DNA from 3 places in the Exiguobacterium sp. TDN 0502 genome. Region 3 is predicted to be linked to each of the others. Evidence: a T-box and tRNA genes for the amino acid it is inferred to sense, from the RefSeq annotation. Region 3 holds a T-box; the other regions hold tRNA genes.
What was found. A T-box is a leader RNA that pairs with one kind of tRNA and senses whether it is charged. The one in region 3 lies ahead of argS (arginine--tRNA ligase), so its partner is inferred to be a tRNA-Arg.
Positions count from the first base shown of each region.

Region 1: it encodes a tRNA-Arg, which carries the amino acid that the T-box ahead of argS (arginine--tRNA ligase) is inferred to sense. The anticodon was not compared.
Region 2: it encodes a tRNA-Arg, which carries the amino acid that the T-box ahead of argS (arginine--tRNA ligase) is inferred to sense. The anticodon was not compared.

Region 1 covers NZ_JBOZGJ010000001.1:381,342-389,562, reverse strand. Annotated here, with positions in the region: gene rapZ (RNase adapter RapZ) at 1-413, shown strand, start outside; gene ACRPK8_RS01895 (gluconeogenesis factor YvcK family protein) at 413-1,411, shown strand; gene whiA (DNA-binding protein WhiA) at 1,408-2,364, shown strand; gene ACRPK8_RS01885 (hypothetical protein) at 2,447-2,683, shown strand; partial or broken gene clpP (ATP-dependent Clp endopeptidase proteolytic subunit ClpP) at 2,803-3,387, opposite strand; tRNA gene ACRPK8_RS01875 (tRNA-Arg) at 3,570-3,645, opposite strand; gene ACRPK8_RS01870 (RNA polymerase subunit sigma-54) at 3,800-4,942, shown strand; gene ACRPK8_RS01865 (glutaredoxin family protein) at 4,933-5,193, shown strand; gene ACRPK8_RS01860 (sugar-binding transcriptional regulator) at 5,312-6,337, shown strand; gene gap (type I glyceraldehyde-3-phosphate dehydrogenase) at 6,391-7,398, shown strand; gene ACRPK8_RS01850 (phosphoglycerate kinase) at 7,520-8,221, shown strand, end outside.
Region 2 covers NZ_JBOZGJ010000001.1:122,875-131,095, forward strand. Annotated here, with positions in the region: gene ACRPK8_RS00580 (hypothetical protein) at 1-388, opposite strand, end outside; gene ACRPK8_RS00585 (hypothetical protein) at 406-930, opposite strand; tRNA gene ACRPK8_RS00590 (tRNA-Arg) at 1,033-1,106, opposite strand; gene ACRPK8_RS00595 (metallophosphoesterase family protein) at 1,180-1,689, opposite strand; gene ACRPK8_RS00600 (XTP/dITP diphosphatase) at 1,695-2,288, opposite strand; gene rph (ribonuclease PH) at 2,285-3,040, opposite strand; gene racE (glutamate racemase) at 3,041-3,847, opposite strand; gene ACRPK8_RS00615 (phosphocarrier protein HPr) at 3,934-4,197, opposite strand; gene ACRPK8_RS00620 (acyl-CoA thioesterase) at 4,263-4,718, opposite strand; gene sdhB (succinate dehydrogenase iron-sulfur subunit) at 4,775-5,581, opposite strand; gene sdhA (succinate dehydrogenase flavoprotein subunit) at 5,581-7,344, opposite strand; gene ACRPK8_RS00635 (succinate dehydrogenase cytochrome b558 subunit) at 7,364-7,981, opposite strand; gene ACRPK8_RS00640 (YslB family protein) at 8,195-8,221, shown strand, end outside.
Region 3 covers NZ_JBOZGJ010000011.1:54,808-63,028, forward strand. Annotated here, with positions in the region: gene ACRPK8_RS12000 (alpha/beta hydrolase) at 33-815, opposite strand; gene ACRPK8_RS12005 (GGDEF domain-containing protein) at 831-2,507, opposite strand; T-box leader at 2,637-2,855, shown strand; gene argS (arginine--tRNA ligase) at 2,916-4,598, shown strand; gene ACRPK8_RS12015 (hypothetical protein) at 4,629-5,234, shown strand; gene ACRPK8_RS12020 (metallophosphoesterase family protein) at 5,297-5,890, opposite strand; gene ACRPK8_RS12025 (carboxymuconolactone decarboxylase family protein) at 5,966-6,379, opposite strand; gene ACRPK8_RS12030 (LysR family transcriptional regulator) at 6,471-7,349, opposite strand; gene ACRPK8_RS12035 (3-hydroxybutyrate dehydrogenase) at 7,471-8,221, shown strand, end outside.

The sequences.
Region 1 (8,221 bases), on a different contig from region 3:
TGAAGGAATTCACGGAAGGAACGCGGATTCCGTTCACAGTCAACGTCATGTCGTTCGGTTTCAAACACGGCTTGCCGCTCGACGCCGATCTCGTGTTTGATCTACGCTTCTTGCCGAATCCGTTCTACATTCCGGAACTGCGCCCCAAAACGGGACTCGACGAGGAAGTGGCGTCGTACGTCATGCAATGGCCGGAAGCGAAGCTGTTCTATAAAAAACTCGTTGATTTACTCGAGTTCCTGATTCCGCAATACGAGCGGGAAGGGAAGTCGCAACTCGTCATCGCGCTTGGCTGTACCGGCGGAAAACACCGCTCGATCACGTTCGCAGAAGCAATCAGCAAAGAATTCGCGACCCACTATCATATCGAGACGAATCACCGGGATTACGTCCACGCGAAGGAGGAGAAGTGATGAAATGGGAACGCAAGGTCGTCGCCATCGGCGGCGGAACAGGACTCTCGACGCTTCTTCGTGGACTGAAACATTACCCGCTTGATATCACCGCCATCGTCACGGTCGCCGATGACGGCGGCAGTTCAGGTCGTCTGCGGACGGAATTCAACATGTTGCCGCCCGGTGATATTCGCAACGTCATCGTCTCCTTATCAAAATCGGAAACGCTGATGGACCGGATCATGCAGTATCGCTTTGAGACGGGAGAAGGACTACACGGGCATTCGCTCGGAAACCTGATGCTGACGGCAGCGACGCAGCTCTGTAACGGTTCATTCGTCGAAGCAATCGGGGTCATGGGGCAATTGTTGAATGCGGAAGGGAAGGTCTATCCGGCAACGGAGCGGACGATTACGTTGTGTGCCGAGTTTGAGGACGGAACAGTCGTCAAAGGCGAATCACTGATTCCGAAGGTCGGCAAGAAGATTGAACGAATCTTCCTTGAGGAACAGGACGTCCGTCCGGTACCGGAAGCGATTCAGGCGATTCTCGATGCCGATGTCATCGTGCTCGGTCCGGGTAGTCTCTATACGAGTATCATCCCGAACGTCCTGATTGAAGAAATCCGCGAAGCGATTCAGCAATCGCTTGCACCAGTCGTCTACATCTGTAACGTCATGACGCAACCGGGTGAGACGACGGCGTTCACTGCCAACGAACATCTGTCGACGCTTGAACGATTCCTCGGGCAAGGTGTTGTCGATACGATCATCGTCAATAATGAATCGATCGATGCGAGCTACCTGAAGAAATACCAGAAGGATCACGCCGACATCGTCACCTATAATGAAAAACAATTCGAGCTCGCAGGCGTCGAAGTGCTGGCAGACGATATCGTCGATTACAACCATCACTTCATCCGTCATGATTCCGATGCCGTCGCAAGCCTTGTCATGCGAAAGGTATTGTCGATTCGACGGATGCGTCAACTCGAAGGGAAGGAGGAGCTGACATGAGCTTTGCCTCAGAAGTCAAAAAAGAATTAACACAGATTCCGATCACCGATCACGAGATGAAAGCGGAACTCGCGGCACTTGCCCGGATGAACGGTGCGATCTCGTTCGGTCTCGGACGTGGTCTGACACTCGATATCTCGACTGAGAACGCTTCGATTGCGCGCCGGATTTATTCGCTTTTGAAAAAAGCATACGGCGTCCATCTTGATCTACTCGTCCGGAAGAAAATGCGTCTGAAAAAAAATAATGTCTATATCGTTCGTGTCAAACAACAAGCGGATAAGATTTTGCAGGACCTTGGGATTCTTGGAGAAGGATTTACGATGATTCGTTCAATCAGTGACACGATCCTAAACGATGAACGAAAAGCACGTGCTTATCTACGAGGTGCGTTCCTCGCGGGCGGTTCACTTAACAATCCGGCGACGTCATCGTATCACCTAGAGATCTTCAGCTTATACGAAGAACATAATGCAGCGCTCCGTGGTCTATCGAACGTCTTTGATTTGAACGCGAAAGCGATTGAACGGAAAAAGGGACACATCCTCTACATCAAGGAGAGCGAGAAGATTTCCGATTTCCTCAAGCTCGTTGATGCGACACAATCGATGCTCCGGTTCGAGGACGTCCGCATCCTAAAAGACATGCGCAACTCGGTCAACCGTCTTGTTAACTGTGAGACAGCAAACCTCAACAAGACGGTCGGTGCGGCATTACGCCAAGTCGAGAACATCAAGTTCCTTGAGCGGACGGTCGGTCTTGACGTCTTACCGGATAAGCTGAAGGAGATTGCGATTTTGCGTGTGACGCATCAAGACGTGACGTTACAAGAGCTCGGCGAGATGGTCGAAAACGGCTCCATCTCAAAATCAGGGATCAATCACCGGTTGCGGAAGATTGATCAAATCGCTGAAAAAGTCCGGAATGGAGAGTCGATGACAGGGGCCTTATAAGAGGGTCGCTTGCGGGATGAACCATAGTCTACTATAATATATAGTCGATGCAACTAAATGTTCGAATTAAGGAGTTTTTGAAATGGCTAACGAAAAGAAACGTATTTCGCTGACAGTCGATGCGAAGTTTGATGAAGTATTAACGAAAAAAGCAAAATCAATCGGTGTACCGAAAAGTACGCTCGTTGCGTTCGCAACATCCTTATTCCTGAAACAACTGCAAGCAGAAGAAGAGCTTTCGCCACATGCGAACGCGATCTACTCGCTGATTCGTGAAAACCACGATATCGTTTCAGACATCACAGACTTGATCGACTGATCAGTGACCTCTCGTTCTACAAGGAACGGGAGGTTTTTTGTATGCAACGATAACCAACAAGACTTCGGTTTCCTATGGATATAAAAAAAGTGCCTCCCGAAGGAGACACTCTAGATGACTTATGCACGTTCCATGACGCGGTCGATGAGACCGTAATCAGCAGCCGCTTGTGCTGACATGAAGTTGTCACGCTCTGTATCGCGTTCGATGACTTCAAGTGGTTGTCCTGTGTTTTCAGCCATGATTTTGTTGAGGTGCTCACGCATTTTGATGATACGCTCCGCATGGATTTTGATATCCGATGCTTGACCTTGAGTACCACCGAGTGGTTGGTGGATCATGATTTCAGCGTTTGGTAACGCGAAACGTTTTCCTTTTGCGCCCGCTTGGAGTAAGAATGCACCCATTGATGCTGCCATACCGATACAAATCGTTGAGACTTGCGGTTTGATGAAGTTCATTGTATCGTAAATCGCCATACCGGCAGTGATCGAACCACCTGGGCTGTTGATGTAAAGCGAGATTTCCTTATCTGGATCTTCTGCTGCTAAGAACAGAAGCTGGGCAACGACTGAGTTGGCGACGTTGTCGTCAATCGCGCTCCCGAGAAGAATGATGCGGTCTTTTAGCAAACGTGAGTAGATATCGTAGGCACGTTCCCCGCGGTTTGTTTGTTCGATGACTGTTGGAATTAACATAGTCTTTGCCTCCTTATAGTTGGTATGTAGCTTCCTATTCGACTTATCCTTATCATAATCCTTTGGTCAATATTGGTCAAAAGATACGATGCGACTTTTAGGTATTTTTCCATTACAAGGGCAAATGAAACATATCAATATAGAAAAAAGGCAATACCATTTCTGGCATTGCCTTGTAGTTGAATAAATGGTACACCCGGAGAGATTCGAACTCCCGACACCTGGTACCGGAAACCAGTGCTCTATCCCCTGAGCTACGGGTGCATCTGATGTACTGAACAATTAATAGTATAACGACATTTTTTCAGAAAAGCAATAGGTAAGCATGACTTTTCTTTTCCTTAACGTTACGAGAAAGGTTCAGAGCACGTTTTTCAAAACGTTTCTTCTATAATAGAAGAAGCAGGGAGGGGAATCGATGGATCAACGCCAGGAACAGACGCAGCAGATGACGTTATCGGCGTCACAACAGTATCAGTTACATGTACTTGAGCAACCGGCAGCAGAGCTCGAGGAGGAATGGCGACGGTTGAAACGACGGTTGCATCGTCATTACCCGAATCAGGTTTCGCTAGAGGTCGAGCAGATGGCAGGACATTTGGCATCCTATGAAGACGAGCTTCTTGCACAAATACGTTTAGAATCAGTCAGACAGGAAATAGGATATATGGCGGAACAACTCATCGTGTATTTAGAAGCGGACGGTTTATTGCGGACATCGGACGAGCAGCTCGCTGCATCCTTCTCGACCGACGCTGCAACGATTACAGAAGCACGGATACTCTTGCAACAATGTGAACCAGTCGGCATCGCTGCCCGCTCGGAGCGCGAGTGCCAGTGGTTACAGGCGATCGAGCTAAACGACGCGGAATTGGTCGGACTGACGAATCGGTTGCGACATGAACCGGCGAGTCAGGTATTCGCTCAGTACAGTGAACAGGATCGAGCGCGGTTGCGAAAACGTCTGACACGGCTGAGCCGGACACCGGATCTTCCTAAAGAAGAACGATCAGTTACAGCAGAAGCACGGATTCACCTGTTAGATGGAAAACTTCAGATCGACTGGATGACACTCGATACGGATCAGACGTGGCTCGAATTAAAAGAGGCAACGCCTTTTTTACGCGCGTACGAACGACGGCGTGTCACGATGCAGACGATCCTTGAAGTCTTGCTTGAGCGACAAGAACGCTGGTTTAAGGGCGAACTGCACCTCGAGCCATTGACGAAAAAACAAGTCGCTGAGGCGACGGGGCATCATCCGTCTACGATCGGACGGGCGATTGCCTCGAAGTACGTCGAGACGGTCCATGGTCTGGTTGCCTTAGAAGATTTGTTCGTCTCACGGACGAAGACCGGGGATTCGAGTTTTTTAATCAAACGGCGGATCGCCGAATACATTCAGCACAGCGATCGACCGCTGAGTGATCAGCAATTGACGGATCGTCTGCAGGCGGACGGTCTGACAGTCGCACGACGGACGGTCGCGAAATACCGGGCAACGCTTGGTTTGACGAAAAAATCGATGCAGCAAAGGAAGGCACAATCAGAATGGGATTAAAACGACACAGACACTTAACACTCTATTCACGTCCGGGATGTACGCTATGTGAAGAGGCCGCCATCTTACTCGACTTCGTACTCGATGAGTTTCCAGAATGGACGTTCGAGGAAGTCAACATCGATCAGGATGAAGCGCTCAGTCTACGGTTCTTATATGAGATTCCGGTCGTCATGCATGACGAGGAAATCTGGAGTTATGGCAAATTCGAGACGGAAATAGTAAGAAAACGCTTACTTCAAAAAACTTGAGAAACCAGACTTGCAAGGCGAGAAACGGACTGTTATGATAACGGTGTACCAAGTGGGACACGTTATGACATGCGGGACGAAAAGCGTCCAGCTACTTGAGAGGAGAGGGAAATACATGATTCGGCAGTTAGTCCAGATCCAAAAACGAATCGTGCCTGATCTGATCGAAGAAATGCAGACACGCTACGACATCCTTCATTACGTACGACTGATGCAACCGATCGGACGACGTACGCTTGCGACAAGCCTTGGCTTGACGGAACGCGTCTTACGGCGGGAAGTCGACTTCTTGAAGCAACAAGACCTCCTAGAGGTCGCGACGCAAGGGATGTCCTTGACGGATGAAGGACGAAACGTTCTTCGCAGCATGCACAGCATCATGGGAGAACTCGCAGGGATCTCAGACATGGCGAAAGCCTTGAAAGAGAGACTCGGAGTACGGGACGTCGTCATCGTACCGGGTGATTCCGATGAGACCTTCTGGGTACAACGAGACATGGGACGGGCGACCGTCGCACGGCTCAAACGAGAGCTTTCTTCAGACCATCACAATACGATCGCTGTCACAGGCGGTACGACGATGGCTTCCGTCGCGGCGATGATGTCGCCAGACAAGGAACACCGTCCAATGACGTTCGTTCCGGCACGCGGAGGACTGGGAGAAACGCTCGAACTACAAGCGAACACAGTATGCTCACGGATGGCATCACGCGCTCAAAGTGATTATCATCTGCTTCACATCCCGGACATGGTCAGTACAGAGACGTTCGTCAAGATGATCGAAGAGCCGAGCATAAAAAATGTGCTTCAAATGATTAAAGGTGCTTCAATCGTGGTACATGGAATTGGTGAGGCGAAAACGATGGCAAAACGTCGTCGCGCGTCTGAGAATCTCCTGACCCGACTGGAACATGAACAGGCAGTAGCGGAAGCATTCGGATATTACTTCGACCGAGACGGGAACATCGTGCACCGGGTCAAGACGGTTGGTCTCCAACTGGATGACTTGAAGCAAGTCGAACACGTCATCGTCGTCGCAGGTGGTCATTCGAAGGCGGAAGCGATTAACGCCTATGTCAAACAGTCGCCTGACATCATCCTGATTACGGATGAAGGCGCAGCAGCTTCGATTTTGAAAGGGTAACCCCCTTTTGAATAATAGATAACTCGCTTTACATTAAAAGGAGGAAAATTATCATGGCAGTAAAAGTTGGTATTAACGGATTTGGACGTATCGGACGTTTGGCACTTCGTCAAATTCTTCAATTCGATGGAATCGAAGTAGTCGCGATCAACGACCTTACAGACACTAAAATGCTTGCACACCTTCTCAAATATGATACGACTCAAGGTCGTTTCGACGGCGAAGTTGAAGTACACGACGGTTACTTCCTCGTCAACGGTAAAGAAATCAAAACACTTGCTAACCGCAACCCAGAAGAACTCCCATGGGGCGAGCTCGGTGTTGACATCGTTCTCGAATGTACTGGTTTCTTCACAGACAAAGAAAAAGCTGAGCTTCACTTGAAAGCTGGCGCTAAAAAAGTCGTTATCTCTGCACCTGCAACTGGCGACATGAAAACAGTCGTCTTCAACACGAACCACGAAATCCTTGACGGAACTGAAACAGTTATCTCTGGTGCTTCATGTACTACTAACTGTCTCGCGCCAATGGCTAAAGTTCTCCAAGATCAGTTCGGAATCGTTGAAGGTCTCATGACTACGATCCACGCTTACACTGGTGACCAAAACACACTCGACGCTCCACACCCTAAAGGTGACTTCCGTCGTGCACGTGCGGCAGCAGCTAACATCGTTCCAAACTCAACTGGTGCTGCAAAAGCAATCGGTCTCGTTCTTCCAGAACTTCAAGGTAAACTTGACGGATCTGCACAACGTGTACCAGTCGCTACAGGTTCACTCACTGAGCTCGTAACTGTACTCGACAAAAAAGTTTCTGTAGAAGAAATCAACGCAGCAATGAAAGCAGCTGCTAACGAGTCTTACGGTTACACTGAAGACGAAATCGTTTCTTCTGACATCGTTGGTATCTCTTACGGATCACTCTTCGATGCAACACAAACGAAAGTCATGACAGTCGGCGACAAACAACTCGTTAAAACAGTTGCTTGGTATGACAACGAAATGTCTTACACTAGCCAACTCGTTCGTACACTCAAACACTTCGCAGAAATCGCTAAGTAATTCGAGCAATTAAATAGCAATTGAATAAGAGCGGAAACGATATCAGTCTCCGCTCTTATTGCGGAAAAAAGCGGGAGGGGCATTCGCCCCTCACTATACGTAAGAGACGGAGGACGAATGTATGAATAAGAAATCGATTCGCGACATCGATGTACAAGGAAAACGCGTATTTACACGCGTGGATTTCAACGTACCGTTGGAAGACGGTAAAATCACGGATGACACACGGATCCGTGCTGCACTCCCAACGATCAAACACTTGATCGACGGCGGAGCAAAAGTCATTCTCGCTAGCCACATGGGTCGTCCAAAAGGCGAAAAGAACCCTGAGTTCTCACTTGCACCAGTCGTAGCACGCCTCAGCGAATTGCTTGGTAAAGACATCAAGCTCGTTGAAGAAGCATACGGTCCAGTTGCAGAAGAAGCAGTCAGCAAACTCGAAAACGGCGATGTCGTCGTCTTAGAGAACGTCCGCTTCTACCCTGGTGAAACGAAAAACGACGAAGAGCTCGCTAAAGGATTCGCGAAACTCGCTGACGTCTTCGTCAACGACGCGTTCGGCGCAGCACACCGTGCACACGCATCGACAGAAGGTATCGCACACCATGTCGACACAGCAGTTGCCGGTCTTCTCATCGAAAAAGAACTTCAAGTTCTCGGTAAAGCTCTTTCTAACCCGGATCGCCCGTTCACGGCAATCATCGGTGGTTCGAAAGTAGCGGATAAAATCGGTGTCATCGATCACTTACTCGACATCGTCGATACGTTGATCATCGGTGGCGGCTTATCGTACACGTTCCTCACGGCTCGTGGTATCGAAGTC
Region 2 (8,221 bases), on a different contig from region 3:
TCGTCTGAACCGTAGACGTCTTTTGTTCTCGGACACTCATCTTTTTTTTGATTTCGTCCAGTCGAAGCGCAAGGCCATACGGTAAATAAGGCGACGCCGAGCGCAATGCAAGCTTCATTGGATAGCGTTCTCCCAGTTCATAAAGAAAGAGTGCGAGCACCTGCTCGACACCCTCGATTTCAAGAAATCGTTCTGCGACAGTTTCATACCGCTCACGATCATGCAATAAGAGCGGTTGAATGACGTAGAGCCGGTGTAAGACATCTTCTCCTGTCAATTGGTCCGTCTCTAATTCGACAATCAATCGTTCTTGTTCAGAAGCAGGTAAGCGAAGAATCCGTGCTTGTTCTGTTTCTAGTTCATACTCCATCCAGCGGGATGCCCCCATCTTCCGACACTCCTTCTTTAGTTTGTAAACGGATCAAGCAAGGACGTCCAGTTCGTAATCGCATCCTGTAGTTTACCCGCTTGTTCAATACCTAATCGATTGAATGATTCGAGCGAGACATCCGTTTCAAGCAGCCGTGTGATCTCTTCCGACTGATTCACGTACTGTTTGAGTTTCGCACTTAAATTCTGCAACTCTTGCGGTGGATTTTCAAGCCCCGCCAAGCGTTGATCAATCTGATCCAGTTCCTGATTGAACCGGTCGATCGTTCCATTTTCCTTCAATTTTTCGATTTGCTGATCGAGGGCCTGCTCCGGGTTCGCCGATTCGCGTGCTGTAGTAGCCGCTTCGTTCAAAGAAGTGGATAGATCTGACGTGACTTGCGCCGTGTCTTTCGCAATGCCTTGGAGTTCACCAGCATAATCGACACGATTCTTCACATCGTGGACTTGTTGTTTCGCATCATCGACTGTATTGGAAATCTCACTACATCCTGCAAGAAACGTACTGAGTAATAGGACTGTTCCGACTTTCTTCCACATCATAATCATCCCTTTCGAGTTCATGATACCTTAATTATAATCGAATACCGGAATAAAAAAAAGAGACCACCCTCGTAAGGGCAGTCTCTATTTTAATTATAGCGTCCCAAGAGGGATTCGAACCCCCGACCGACGGCTTAGAAGGCCGTTGCTCTATCCTGCTGAGCTATTGGGACGTGTCAACACGAATAAACTATACTAAAACAATTCTTTCGTGTCAATCACATTACAAAGATTGCATTTATTTTATTACGAAAATGTTCCGTCAATATGGAGGGCATTGACTCGGTCCCCGTTCACGTCAAGAAAATCAACGGAATAACGTTCCTGATCTACTTCAAGAATCGCATAGGTCTTATCTGGACGATGTCGCGGCATCCGGATCGATCCTGGATTAATGAATAACACGCCATCCCGATGTTCCGCCTTGGCAACGTGAGAATGACCGTATAATACGATGTCAACCCGCTTTTCGTTTGCATGGTGTTGCAAGACGTCTAGGCTATACTTAACGTCCTGGCGGTGTCCGTGGACGCAGAGCACCGTATGACCGTCCATTTCCGATATGACTTCTTCGGGGAAGTCATGGCCATAGTCGCAGTTCCCTCGTACAACACGATATGGATATAATGATTCGATGTCGCGCGTCAATTGGGAGTCCCCACAATGAAATGCCACATCCACGTCCTGATGACGTTCGAATATCGTAAGCAGTTCTTGTTCTAGTCCATGGCTATCACTAACGATCAACGCTCTCATCTTCATCACACTCCTAAGAAAGTAGTTAAGTCCTGTTCGAGTTTGCGTAGTGCATTGCCGCGATGACTGATCATCGCTTTTTCTTCCTTCGTCAACTCAGCGGTGGTTTTCCCACTCCCCGTGACGAACAATGGATCATACCCGAAACCGTTCGAACCGGTCGCTTCAAACCCGATTCGCCCTTCCATCGTGCCGCGAACCGTGAGTGTCTCACCCGTTGGTTTCGCAAGCGCGAGTACACAAACAAAGCGAGCCGTCCGCTTGTCTTCCGGTACATCGTGTAATTTTTCAAGTAACAAAGCATTGTTTGCGGCATCGGATTTTTCAAGTCCCGCGAATCGTGCCGAGTAGACACCTGGTGCGCCGTCTAAGGCATCAACTTCAAGACCTGAATCATCAGCAAGTACCGCGTGACCAAAGTACGCAGCAGCCTCTGTTGCTTTCAAGAGTGCATTCTCCTCGAATGTCTCACCTGTTTCGTCTGTTTCCGGAGCATCGGTGTGATCGAGTAATGATTCGACCGTATAACCGAGACGCCCGAGCATGCTTTCGAGTTCCTTCACTTTACCGGCGTTATGTGTTGCGACGATGACCTTCATCTCTGCTCCCCCACTTCTTCTCCTACGTACCACCATGACACACCGAGCGCCTCACGACCGGCTTCAATCAGTTCCTTAATACCTTTTTCCCCAAGTTCGAGCATATCGAGCATCTCTTGACGAGAAAATGTCGACTCTTCCCCTGTCGCCTGCATCTCGACGATTTTACCGGACGACGTCATGACAAGGTTGAAATCGACTTCCGCCGCCGCGTCCTCCTCGTAACATAAATCGAGTAAGACATGTGCGTCGACGATTCCGACCGAGATCGCTGCAATGCCCTCTTTGATTGGCGTATCCGTCAGTTTCCCGGCTTGAATCAATTGGTCGACCGCTCGGACAAGTGCTAAGAAACCACCCGTGATCGATGCCGTCCGTGTCCCACCATCTGCCTGAATGACGTCACAATCGATCCAGATCGTCCGCTCTCCAAGTTTTTCTAAATCGACGACCGCCCGAAGCGCACGGCTGATCAGACGCTGGATTTCCATCGTCCGTCCCGTCTGTTTCCCACGGACGGCTTCTCGTGCCGTCCGCTGAGCCGTTGCCCGCGGTAACATCGAATATTCTGCGTTGATCCAGCCCTGGCGTTTACCGCGCAGGAACGGTGGTACTTTTTCCTCGACGGTTGCCGTACAGAGAACTTTCGTATCACCGAGTTCAATCAAAACTGAACCTTCCGCGTGTTTATTGATATCAATCGATAACTGAACAGGTCGGAGACGGTCCGCCGTTCGTTGGTCTATCCGCATTTAATCTTCCTCCGTTCCAAGCACGATGCGCTCCGCATGGATGGTCTGATCGAGCCAATCCGTTGCAATCTGATCAAATGAGCGGATATCGCCTGTCGCGTAATAACGATGTTCCGGAATTTGTGTCACATCTGCTGAAATAGTATTGTAGTCAAGTAGTGCTGCGACCTCAAGTGCCGTCTCGTCTCCTGAAGAGATTAGCTGGACGCCTGGTCCGATGACCCGTCCAATCACGTCTGCTAGAAGCGGGTAATGGGTGCACCCGAGGATCAATGTATCCATATCGTAATTCATCAATGGTCGTAATGTATTGGCGACGACACGTTCGACGTACGCACCATCCGTCTGCATCGACTCGACGAGCGGAACGAACGGTGGACAGGCTAATGATTCGACGACGACTTGTCCTTCTACGTGGCGCAACGCCTTCTCGTAGGAATTACTTGTAATCGTCATCTTCGTCCCGATGACACCGATCCGTTTCGTACGCGTTACTTTGACGGCTGCTCGCGCACCCGGATCGATGACACCGATGACAGGTATAGTTAAACGTTCTCGCGCTTCTTTTAAAACAACAGCCGTGGCTGTGTTACAGGCGATCACGATCAATTTCACATCTTGTTGCACGAGATAATCAATCATCTCCCACGTAAACTCACGAATCTCCTCTTCTGGACGAGGACCATACGGACACCGTAATGTATCCCCGACATAAATGATTCGCTCATGGGGTAACTGTCGCATCAATTCACGTGCGACCGTCAAACCCCCGACTCCGGAATCCAGTACTCCAATCGCTCGATTCACTCTTCTCCACCTCTTTCTCTCTACCTTATGGTAACAAAAAAGGACGACGGTGCAAGACCGGCGTCCGAGAATGTACGATTACAGGATTACTGAGCAAGACCTTCGCTAGTCAGCATATCTGAAAGAGTCGTGATTGCTTCAGAAGCATCGTCACCGTTTGCAACGATTTTGATATCTGAATCTTTCGCGATTCCGAGTGAAAGAACACCCATGATTGACTTCAAGTTGACAGTCTTCCCGTTGTATTCCAAGTTGATGTCTGATTGGAATTTAGAAGCTGTGTTGACGAGCTGAGTAGCCGGACGAGCGTGAATGCCTGAATCCGCGATGACTTTGAATGTTTTTTCCATGATTAAGAAATCTCCCTTCACTAATAACGTACTAGTGAGTCGTTTTCGAATATGTGAACTCATTATCAAATGATAACGGATTCGAATCGATTCTGCAAGGAATTTTTATACGCTTCACTCCACGGGAATGCTTTCCCTGAGCGATCGATTTGGACCATCGATGTCCGTCCTGTGAACATCAGTTCCTCCTGTTCATCAAACGCTGCGTAATGGACGTCACACGATGCGCTACCGACGTGTACCGGATACGCATAGACAGCGAGACGCGCCCTTGGATAGACTTGGCGAATGTAGTTACACTGGGCATCCGCAACGACGATGATCCCGTCGTCTGCAAGCGAATATCCGGTTTCTTCTAACATCAACGTCCGAACATCCTCGAAATAGACGAATGGTACCCGGTTATTCATATGACCGTAGGCATCAGTCTCTGCGAACCGGACGGCGACGTCAAGCCGCGTGCCGTGTTTCATCTGTTCAAGCCATGACTCGAGTTCTGGAATATAAGCTGGTACGCGCACAATGAGTTCCTCCTGTCTGAATGAAAAAAGAAGGAGCAAGCTCCTTCTTTGATAAATCATGAACTAACGGCTTCACCTGTCCGTCCTTCATCACTACCGAAGAACTTCTTGAATGAGTGAAGTGTCGTCTGACGGTTCATCGCTGCGATCGAAGTCGTCAGCGGAATTCCTTTCGGACAAACCTCGACACAGTTTTGAGCATTACCACACTGCATGATCCCGCCGTCTTCCATCAATGCCTCAAGACGTTCTTCCTTGTGGAAGGCACCTGTCGGATGCGAGTTGAATAGACGGACTTGTGAGATCGATGCTGGTCCGATGAATGTCGAACGATCGTTAACGTTCGGACATGCTTCGAGACATACGCCACACGTCATACATTTCGATAACTCATATGCCCATTGACGTTTGTTTTCTGGCATCCGTGGTCCTGGACCTAAATCATACGTGCCATCAATCGGAACCCACGCTTTGACTTTCTTCAACGCATCAAACATGCGCTGACGGTCAACTTGCAGGTCACGAACGATTGGGAACGTCTGCATTGGTTGAAGGCGGATCGGCTGTTCGAGTTTGTCAACGAGCGCCGTACATGACTGACGTGGCGTACCGTTGATGACCATGGAACAAGCGCCACAGACTTCTTCTAAACAACCCATATCCCAGTTGATCGGTGTTGTTTTTTCACCCGCAGCATTCACAGGATTCCGTCGGATCTCCATTAAAGCAGAGATGACGTTCATGTTTGGACGGTACGGAATTTCAAACGCTTCATCATACGGTTTACCATCTGGTCCATCTTGACGTTGAACGATGAATTGAACCGATTTTTGCGTAGTAGATGATTCGAGTGGTGTCGCCATTATGCTTTCACCTCTTTCTTCGACTTCTTGCTGTAGTCGCGTTTCCGTGGTGGAATCAACGACGTGTCGACGTCTTCATAGAAGATTTCCGGATGACCATTCGTATAACGTGCCATCGTCGTCTTCAAGAACTGTTCATCATTACGTTCCGGGAAGTCCGGTTTGTAGTGTGCTCCGCGACTCTCATCACGTTTTAACGCACCGAGTGTGATCGCTTCTGCTAAATCAAGCATGTGATCAAGCTGACGGATGAACGATGCCCCTTGGTTACTCCAACGCGCTGTGTCCGTTGCCGAGATGCGCGTGAACCGATCGCGGAGTTCCTTGATTTTTGTCAGTGTCTCTTCGAGCTTATCGTTATATCGGACGACCGTGACGTTATCCGTCATGATTTCTCCGAGTTCGCGGTGGATTTGATACGCATTTTCCGTACCTTCCATCGATAAGATATCGTTGAAACGGTTGATCTCTTCGATCTTGTGCGCTTCGACGACGTCTTCGTTCATCTCATGCACCGATGTCTCGAGTTCATTCATGTATGCAATCGCTGACGGCCCAGCGACCATTCCGCCGTATACCGCAGAGAGAAGTGAGTTCGCCCCAAGACGGTTCCCGCCGTGCATCGAGTAATCACATTCACCAGCTGCAAACAATCCGGGGATGTTCGTCATCTGATCGTAGTCGACCCATAGTCCACCCATTGAATAGTGAACAGCCGGGAAGATTTTCATCGGAACTTTTCGTGGGTCGTCACCGACGAATTTTTCGTAGATTTCAAGAATCCCACCGAGTTTGACGTCGAGTTCCTTCGCATCTTTATGCGATAGATCGAGATAGACCATGTTCTCGCCGTTGACGCCAAGTTTTTGGTTAACACAGACGTCAAAGATTTCGCGTGTTGCGATATCCCGTGGAACCAGGTTTCCGTATGCCGGATATTTTTCTTCGAGGAAATACCATGGTTTACCGTCTTTATACGTCCAGACGCGACCACCTTCGCCGCGTGCTGATTCACTCATGAGACGTAATTTATCGTCTCCAGGAATCGCCGTCGGGTGAATCTGGATGAACTCACCGTTCGCATAGATCGCCCCTTGGCGATAGACAGCTGCTGCTGCTTGTCCTGTATTGATGACCGAGTTCGTCGATTTTCCGAAAATGACCCCAGGACCACCTGTTGCGAGAATGACAGAATCTGCGGCAAATGCCTCGATTTCCATCGTCCGGAGGTTTTGACACACTGCTCCGCGACAGATGCCATTGTCATCGATGATGGCACGAAGGAATTCCCATCCTTCGTATTTTTCTACCAAACCTTGCGCTTCGAACTTACGAACCTGTTCATCTAATGCGTACAACAGTTGTTGTCCTGTCGTTGCTCCAGCGTATGCCGTCCGGTGATGCAATGTTCCTCCGAAACGTCGGAAGTCAAGTAAGCCTTCCGGTGTCCGGTTGAACATGACACCCATCCGGTCGAACATATGGATGATTTTCGGTGCTGCTTCCGCCATTTTTTGAACAGGTGGTTGATTTGCGAGGAAGTCTCCACCGTATACCGTGTCATCGAAATGTTGGTATGGTGAATCTCCTTCCCCTTTCGTATTAACTGCTCCGTTGATGCCGCCTTGTGCACAAACCGAGTGTGAGCGTTTGACGGGTACGAGTGAGAATAGCTTAACTGGTACGCCTTGCTCTGCTGCTTTTATCGTAGCCATCAGACCGGCAAGCCCTCCGCCGATGATGACAAGATTCTTGTTCGCCATGTTGTCAGTTCCCCTTTCCTTACAACACGCCTGCAAACGTTAAGATCGAGCGTACGCCTACAAACGATAAACCGATGAATACGAGTGCTGCCACGTAAGACATCGCCCGTTGAGATGCTGGTGACTGCGTGATTCCCCACGTGATACAGAACGTCCAAAGTCCGTTCGCCAGGTGGAATGTCGTCGCCAAGATCCCGACGATGTAAAACGCAAGCATGAATCCGTTATCGACGATGTTCTGCATCATGCTTGCATCGACTTCCGTTCCCATCGCAGCAGCAATCCGTGTTTCCCACACGTGCCACGTGATGAACACGACGAGAAATACTCCACTGAAGCGTTGCAAGACATACATCCAGTTCCGGAAGTATGTATACCGGCCCGTGTTCGCAGAACCTGTGAATGCGATGTACACACCGTAGACACCATGCAAGATGATCGGAATGAAGATGACAAAGATCTCTAAGAACAATCGATACGGAACGCTCCCCACGAATTCCGCGGCCTTATTGAAGTCTTCCTCACCACGTACGATGAAGTAGTTCGTCGTTAAGTGCGAAAGTAAAAATAACCCGATTGGAATGACGCCGAGCAGTGAGTGTATTTTACGACTCACGAAATCACGATGATTCGCCATCCAAATCCCCCCTTTTGTTTGCCAATCAACCGTTGGCGCATTTTGGTAGAAAAGCGCTTTCATAAGGAAATTCGTCTTTTCATCACTTATTCTACTCCTGTCCTTTTTAGAAGACAACCCGAGCCGTTGCATTTAACTGCAAATTTTTTCAGGAAAACAATGACCTGCAAGTATCATCTCGGTATAATGGTTGGCAGATAGGAGTGAATCATGATGGACGTTACACCAAACCAAGCACCA
Region 3 (8,221 bases):
CTGACTTTTGAGTCAGCCCCTTTTTTGTGCAATTAAGAAGAAGGAAATAAAAAGCGCAAAATATCGGGTAATCGTTTGGACCAAGCCGTCTCGTGATGAATCGCTTCCGGGATGACCGCATAACGACTATGGCGTAATTTCTGTTCGACTGCTCGCGCTAAGACATCATTCGTATGCAGATAATCCGTCTCGGTCATCGGACCACTCACTTCTTTTGTGCCGACATCCATATAACAACGGTGTTCAGCAGAAAGAGACGGACTGCGTTCAATGAATTCGAGAAGTGAGGAGAAGTTCGCCCATCCGGCAGTCGACAGGGCAGCAACGCGGGTGATGACTTCGGGATAAGCAAACAGACCGTAAAGCGAGATGACGCCACCCATCGAACTGCCGATCATCGTCGTATCATCCGGACGAGTCGCGTAGTTGGCATCGATATATGGCTTCAATTCACGGATGATCCAGTCCATATAGACTTTTCCATTTCCTCCGATCGATGTCCGGTGCGAGGGATAGGCAGTCCGCATCAATAAGGCTTCGTCACTCCAAGGGGCGTAATCATCGTATCGATCCATTCCGTCTTCCGGGCTGTCGATCGCAACGACCATCGCCGGAATCTGAGTCTGCTGTAGCGCAAGGTGGATCTCCCAACCTTTTCCGAACGAGGCGGTTTCTCCACTGAAGACGTTTTGTCCGTCGTGCATATAAATCACCGGTAACGCTTCAGAAGGATCCAGATGTGGCGGACGATGAATTCGAATCGTCCGGTGAGTTTGTGATGTCGGTAGCGTCATTTCAAGTTCCGTAATCGACAAGAGAGTCACGACCTTTCAAAGATTTGCGTAATGTGCGGTACAATTGCGTCCGTTATGTTTTCCGCCGACATAGAGTGCATGGTCGGCTTGACGGAGTGATTCTTCGAACGTTCGTTGATATCTTTCTTCCACTGTATCAATTCCGAGGCTGACGGTTAAGGACAGTCGGTGACCATCGACGAGGAAGGGACGATCCATGACGGCATGGCGGATCGTCTCGGCGATTTGGATAGCAGCCTCTTGACTACCATTTCGTAACAGAAGCACGAATTCCTCCCCGCCGTAACGAGCAGCAAAGACGTCATCATGTTGTAATTGGATTGCCTGAATCCGTCGACCGAGTTCACGAAGGACGAGATCGCCGACCTTATGACCGTACGTATCGTTGACGCGTTTAAAATGATCGATATCAAATAGGATCACAGAGAGCGGATAACAGTCAGCAGCAAACTCCTGCCGACCGTGTTCGTAAAAGGCACGACTATTCGGCAATTCGGTCAAGGCATCGGTCCGACTTTCCGTGTAGAGTTGAACCGTTTCACGAGAGCGTTCTAAGACGCGACAAAAGATACGGAGCAAACGAGATAATTCGTCGGCATTCGTCGCATCATAGGCGTCTGCGACTTGATGGAACAGGATGATCGAGACATCGACCTCTCCACTCGTAATCGAAGGAATCGCTAGCATCGAGTGACGATCGACAGGCAATCCGATTTGAATATCGTTGCCCCAGTCACAACGAAGACCATAGATGATCGGGGTATGCAAATCGTCGGCTGTCAAGGAATGAAACAGTGGTAACACGTCAATCGGTTGTTTCGTCCGAATGTTATAGATGACTTGTTTCCGCTGTTGTTGAATTGAGATCCAACCTTCAGAAAACGGCAACAGATGTGGTAAATCGAGGAGCAGTGAATCGATCGTCTCGCGTTCGAAGCGGGAAATCAACAAGTGTTCCTTCGCATCATCGAATCGCTTGGCATTATCGTTTGCTTCAAGGGAGTCACCACGCTCTTGCAACAGACGTTTGAACAAGAAAAGAATCAAGGCGGATACTGTAGCCGCGACGAGCGGACTTTCATCGTAGAACCAGATCCCGAGTAGAGCACTTAACATGCTGATCCCGTAGACGAGGGACTGCAACTTCACGAGACGTTGCCAATCGTATTTCAAGTAGAGGAAGCGATTGACGAACAGACATTGGAAGTAAGAGACAAGGAAGACGGTGATCAAAAAGCCGGTGAAGGGAATCAAAGCTTTTGTATACGTAAAGCTGGAACCGATTGGTCCGCCGAGCGCATAATACGCAAAGGCCGGAAGCGAGATGTAGACTAAATCGAACAAGGCATTGATCGGGTAGAGATAAACGAAACGTTTCCAACGAATCGCTTTTCGATGAGACATGAATTGAAAGACGAGAATCCCGACTTGGCTTAAAATCAAGGCGTACGTTAAACCGTAATTGAGGAATAAAAATAAGATGATGCCTTCTTGGAATGTATAGTAAATGCCACCACGACGAACATTATCGAACTGAAACAGGAGAACGAGTCCGAATAAATAAAGAGTGTTGATGATGGAGACAGAAGGATGGAAGGTTGGTGGATGAACGATGCCGATCACTAATAATGTCAAGGCGACGAGACCGAAGACGATCCAGCTCGTCCGGGCTACATGTTGGTAGTAGCGCATGAAACATCCCTCCCCCTGAGAAGTATCTTTTATTCCTATACCCGAATTGTGGAAATTTTGATAAGCCATTTACCAAAAAAATAAGGTTGAGAGAAAAGAAAGAATTGCGTATAATGTGAAAGATATCGAATACAGTCAATGATGAAGAGAGTAACGGTTGATATTCGTCAACTAGCGAATCAGGGAATGGTGGAAGCCTGAGGACGAACCGGTCGTGAAACGCACTTCTGAGACGCTGCCCGATTCCTGATGGAAAAGGCGTAGCCGGGGGAACCCCGTTATCCCCGAACAAGGTGGGTGTCGAAATGACACCAAGAAGAGTGGTACCGCGGTCATTCCGTCTCTTTGCGCGTGGCGCAAGGGGCGTTTTTTATTGCCAAAAAATCAGTGAAGCAGGAGGAAATAAAGATGAGTTATAAAGCGCAGTATGCAGAAGTATTACATCACGTCATGGAAGGTGCCTTATCGGTTGAACAAATCGAACAACTGATCGAGCAACCGAAACATGAAGATCATGGAGATCTGGCATTCCCATGTTTCATGCTCGCGAAAGCATTCCGTAAAGCACCGAACATGATTGCTTCGGAGCTCGCAGAAAAAATTGACACGCCGTTGTTCTCGAACGTTCAAGCTGTTGGTCCTTACATCAACGTCTTCTTGAACCGGGAAGTCGTCTCGCAAGAAATCGTCAACCAAGTCTTGACGGAGCAAGAGGCGTTCGGATCAAGTGAAGCGAATGGAAAAACGATCGTTACTGATTTTTCATCACCAAACATCGCGAAACCCTTCTCGATGGGTCACTTGCGTTCGACGGTCATCGGGAACGCGCTCAACCAAATCTCACGTAAAAAAGGTTACGACGTCGTTGGTGTCAACCACTTAGGGGACTGGGGAACACAGTTCGGGAAATTGATGGTGGCTTACACGATGTGGGGTGAGGAAGAGGCAGTTCGTGCAGAACCAATCAAGGAATTGTTGAAATTATACGTCCGGTTCCACGAAGAAGCGGAAACGAATCCAGCTCTTGAAGATGAAGGACGTCTCTGGTTCAAAAAACTCGAGCAAGGTGATGAGCAGGCGACGACGCTTTGGACGTGGTTCCGTGAAGTTTCACTCGTTGAGTTCAACCGTGTCTATGAGATGCTCGGTGTTAAATTCGACAGCTTGAACGGAGAAGCCTTCTACAACGATAAGATGCAACACGTCATCGATTTGCTCGAAGAAAAAGATCTCCTCGTCGAGTCAGAAGGGGCAATGGTCGTCGACCTCGAAGCAGAAGGTATGCCACCTGCCTTGATTAAAAAGAAAGATGGCGCGACGCTTTATGCGACACGTGACTTAGCAGCTGCCGTCTATCGTCTCGAAACGTACCGTTTTGAGCAAGCGTTCTACGTCGTTGGCGGTGAGCAAGCACTACACTTCAAGCAGTTATTCGCAGTCCTGAAGAAACTTGGATTTGAGAACGTCGACGGCATGCACCATGTGCCGTTCGGTCTGATCATGAAGGACGGAAAGAAAATGTCGACGCGTAAAGGTCGGATCGTCTTACTTGAAGAAGTACTACAAGAAGCGATCGACGTTGCGAAGCAAAACATCGCGGAAAAAAATCCGAACTTAGCGAATGCCGAAGCAACGGCTCGTCAAGTAGGTGTCGGCGCAGTCATCTTCCACGACTTGAAGAACGAACGGATGAACAACATCGAGTTCGATCTTGAGCAGATGTTGAAATTCGAAGGCGAAACAGGGCCGTATGTCCAGTACACGAATGCCCGTGCGCACTCGTTGCTCCGTAAAGGTGGCTATGATGGCACACCATTCGCTGGTAGTGCCGATGATCATGCATGGGGTGTCGTCTCGATGCTGAACCAATTCTCGACGGTCATCGATCGCGCGTTCACACGTCGTGAGCCGTCAATCATCAGCCGCTACGTCTTAGATCTTGCACAAAGCTTCAATAAATACTACGGACACGTCCGTGTTCTCGAAGATGACGCAGCAAAACAATCGCGTCTTGCACTCGTCAAGTCGGTTACGATCGTCTTGACAGAGGGTCTTCGTTTGCTCGGTGTCGGCGCTCCGGAAGAAATGTAAGACCAATCCACGAATAAGAAGAGGTAGATTATGAAGACTGAGACGAAAGAACGATTACAGCAAGCTGCTTCACAGATGAAGCAGGAGCCTTTGGCTGAAACGGTCGCCTTCATGGCTGATTTTCACGGGCAAGTCGCTGCTTGGTTACCGGGAGAGTCTGTCGATTTCGTTCACGATTTCGTGACGGCGCCGGAAGCCGATTTGATTGCGCCGATCGAAGGAGACGCATTACGGACGAAAGATAATTTTGAATTCTTCATGCGTAAGAAACAGACCCGAAAAAAACTAGGGGAACTGTTGACGCTTTGGAAGTCGGCACGTACGACAGAGACGTTGAGTCAAATCGATGCGATCGGATTGAAAAAATGGCTCGCTCGTAATGAATTCCGTTCGGAAGACAAACCGTGGGACTATTTGAACCGTCTGCACGTTCTGTTGTTCCTTGATTTGATGACGACGATCATCGACGATCATCGATTGACGAGTCTGCATGAACAACTGGTCGGTACGACACCAGTCCCGACGAGCTTCGTACGTCGTCAAGGGGATGTCCGTCAAGTCATCGAAACATTCGCGGAAGAGACGAACTTCACACAAGTGGATGTCGTCAAGGCATCGCTTGTCCGGTATCTCTGATCAATAAGATGCACGAACAAAAGCCGTCGAGCCCTGTGCCCGACGGCTTTTATCGTATCTTCTTAGTTCGCCTGATAGAACACGATCGATTGTTGCTCTGAATCGTAAAGACACCATTCTCGTTCGAATACGACGGGCCCGAGATTGACAGCATACCGTCCTCCTTTGATGGATAAAGTTTGACCTAGTGGGCTCGGTTTCGCGATGCCATTTCGAAACAAACCTCTGATATGACTATGACCAAAAAAGAGTAACGGTTCGCGTTGTTGTGACAGGTCGGGTAGAAAATCCCGCGACCAACTGAGTTGATCTCCATGAATCAATAACGCCCCCTCGATCCGTTGTTTTCGAGGGCAATCGCGTAATGCATCGATGACAGGAGAGAGATGTGGTGGAACGAGCGACAGGATCCGTTCTTCTTGATTACCAAGTAACGTCTTAAAATCAATCAGCTCTAAAAAAGCATCATCGAGCGTCACGACGAGGGAGAGCGATTCGAAAGAATAGCGCTTCGCTCGCTTTTTACCGACATGGCATTCATGAACATCACCGAGACAAAACAGATGCGCATCGGGAGCGAGCCGCCGTATGTCAGCTAGGACAGCCGCTGTGTCGGCTAATGAGCTATGAAGATCCGCAAAAAGGGCATAACGCATGATCGACCCCTCCTTTGTTAAGGAGATACCCGAAAATGCGTCATGCCCATCTTTTTCAATCAAGTCGTGCGTGTTTTATTCAGTTTCGACTGTGACGCCACGTTCTGCGAAGACGACTTTTGCGACTTCGAGTGCGTTCAAGACACGTGGGAATCCAGTGTAAGGAACAAGATGCATGATGGCTTCGACGATTTCGTTTCCTGTTAAACCAGCTGTCAATCCAGTATTGATGTGGAGAGCGAGCTGTGGTTCTGTACCTTGTGTGACGAGAGAAGCAATCGTGACGAGTGCGCGATCGCGATTGACGAGACCATCGCGGCTGTAAACTTCACCGTATGCGAAATCCGTGATCCACTCACCGACTGCTGGAGCGATATCTTTCAGGGATTCAGAGATTTTGTCATGTGTCGATTGTGCAGCGTTTGAGTCTGTGAATTCGCTGAGTTTTTTAACGCCGGTTTCGTGACGTGATTCAAAATGAGTTGCCATGGTAAAGGACTTCCTTTCTTTTTTAACGATGTTCTTATCGTAAAGGAAGAAATACCATGCTACAAATACATGGTTTTTATGAAAGGTATGCTTATTTGGAATACATCTCGCTGACGAATTGGATCCATTTCCGCGTCACGTACGATTGATAGCGACCGGTCGGGACGGCGATTCCTAAGTGCCACGGAACACGTGTTTCAAGCGGAATCGTTTTGACGCCACGAATCGAAAAGCGATCCGCGATCGAACGCGGCAGGACGGTCACGGCATTTCCTTCTGCGACCAGTAAACATAAGAAGTCCCACTGCGAGCTCACCCGCGACACGTTAGGCGTAAATCCGGCATCTTGGCAGGCGTTCAAGACGACATCGTGTAGTGAGAACGTTTCATTGAACAAGACGAACGGCATGTCGGCGACTTCCTCTAACGCAATCATCGACCGATCGGCGAGTGGGTGATCATTTGGTAAAAACAAATGCAATTCTTCTTCAATGAAGGGGTGCGTCGTTAAATGCTCATCCGAAGGCAGCACCGTTGCGATCAAATCGACTTCACCGGCGACGACCGCTTTTTCTAGCGCATGCCCACCGGCTTCGATTAATTCGATTTGAATCATCGGATACATCTCTTCGAAGCGACGCAGGAGACCCGGGAAAAACAGCGAACCGATCAGTGGGGGCACACCGAGCCGAATCGTTCCCTTCGTCAGATGCATGACATCATAAAGGTGGGAAGGCAGGTCAGATAACTGCCGCAGAATCTTTTCCCCTTCAATCAATAAGGTCTCACCGGCATCCGTCAGGACGATTTGTCGTTTGCTCCGGTCGAATAATTCCATCTCAAGTTCTTCTTCTAAGTGACGGACCATTTTACTAAGCGTCGGTTGCGTGACGTGGAGATGTTCAGCAGCACGAGTGAAGCTTTTGAAGCGTGCCACTTCCGTAAAGTATTCCAGTTGGCGGAAATCCATCAGTATTCTCCTATTCTTTTGAGTTATAGATGTCATAACAAGTATTCATTTTTATTATTCTTTCAATCAGCGTACAGTAAAGAGACCGAACACGTAAAGATAAAGAAAGAAGGAATCCATCATGATGAAACAACTCGAAGGAAAAGTTGCATTAATTACAGGAGCAGCAAGCGGAATCGGTCTTGAGATCGCTGAAGAATTCGCCCAAGAAGGTGCGAAGGTCGTTATCGTCGATCTTCAGGAAGAAGCTGCAAAACGCTCTGCTGAAACACTTCGTGAAAAAGGCTTCGATGCGTTTGCCGTCGCAGGTGACGTGACGAATGAAGAGGCAATCAAATCAAGTATCGATCAGACTGTCGCACACTACGGAACGATTGATATCGTCATCAACAATGCGGGTATGCAACACGTCTCACCAATCGAAGAGTTCTCGACTGAGAAATTCGACTTGCTTCAAAGCATCATGCTTCGTGCACCATTCCTTTATACAAAATATGTCTTCCCGATCATGAAAAAACAAGGCTCTGGACGAATCTTGAACATGTCATCGATCAACGGATTGATTGGTTTTGCAGGGAAAGCTGCTTATAACAGTGCGAAACACGGCGTCATCGGTTTAACGAAAGTCGCAGCATTAGAAGGAGCAACTTCAGGTATCACGGTCAACGCGATTTGCCCAGGATATGTCGATACACCACTCGTCCAAAACCAATTGTCTTCGCTCGCTGAAACACGGAATGTACCACTCGAACGTGTATTAGAAGAAGTCATCTACCCACTTGTCCCGCAACAACGTCTACTTCAAGTCAAAGAAATCGCGGATTACGCTATTTTCCTTGCAAGTGACAAAGCAGCAGGTGTCACGGGTCAAG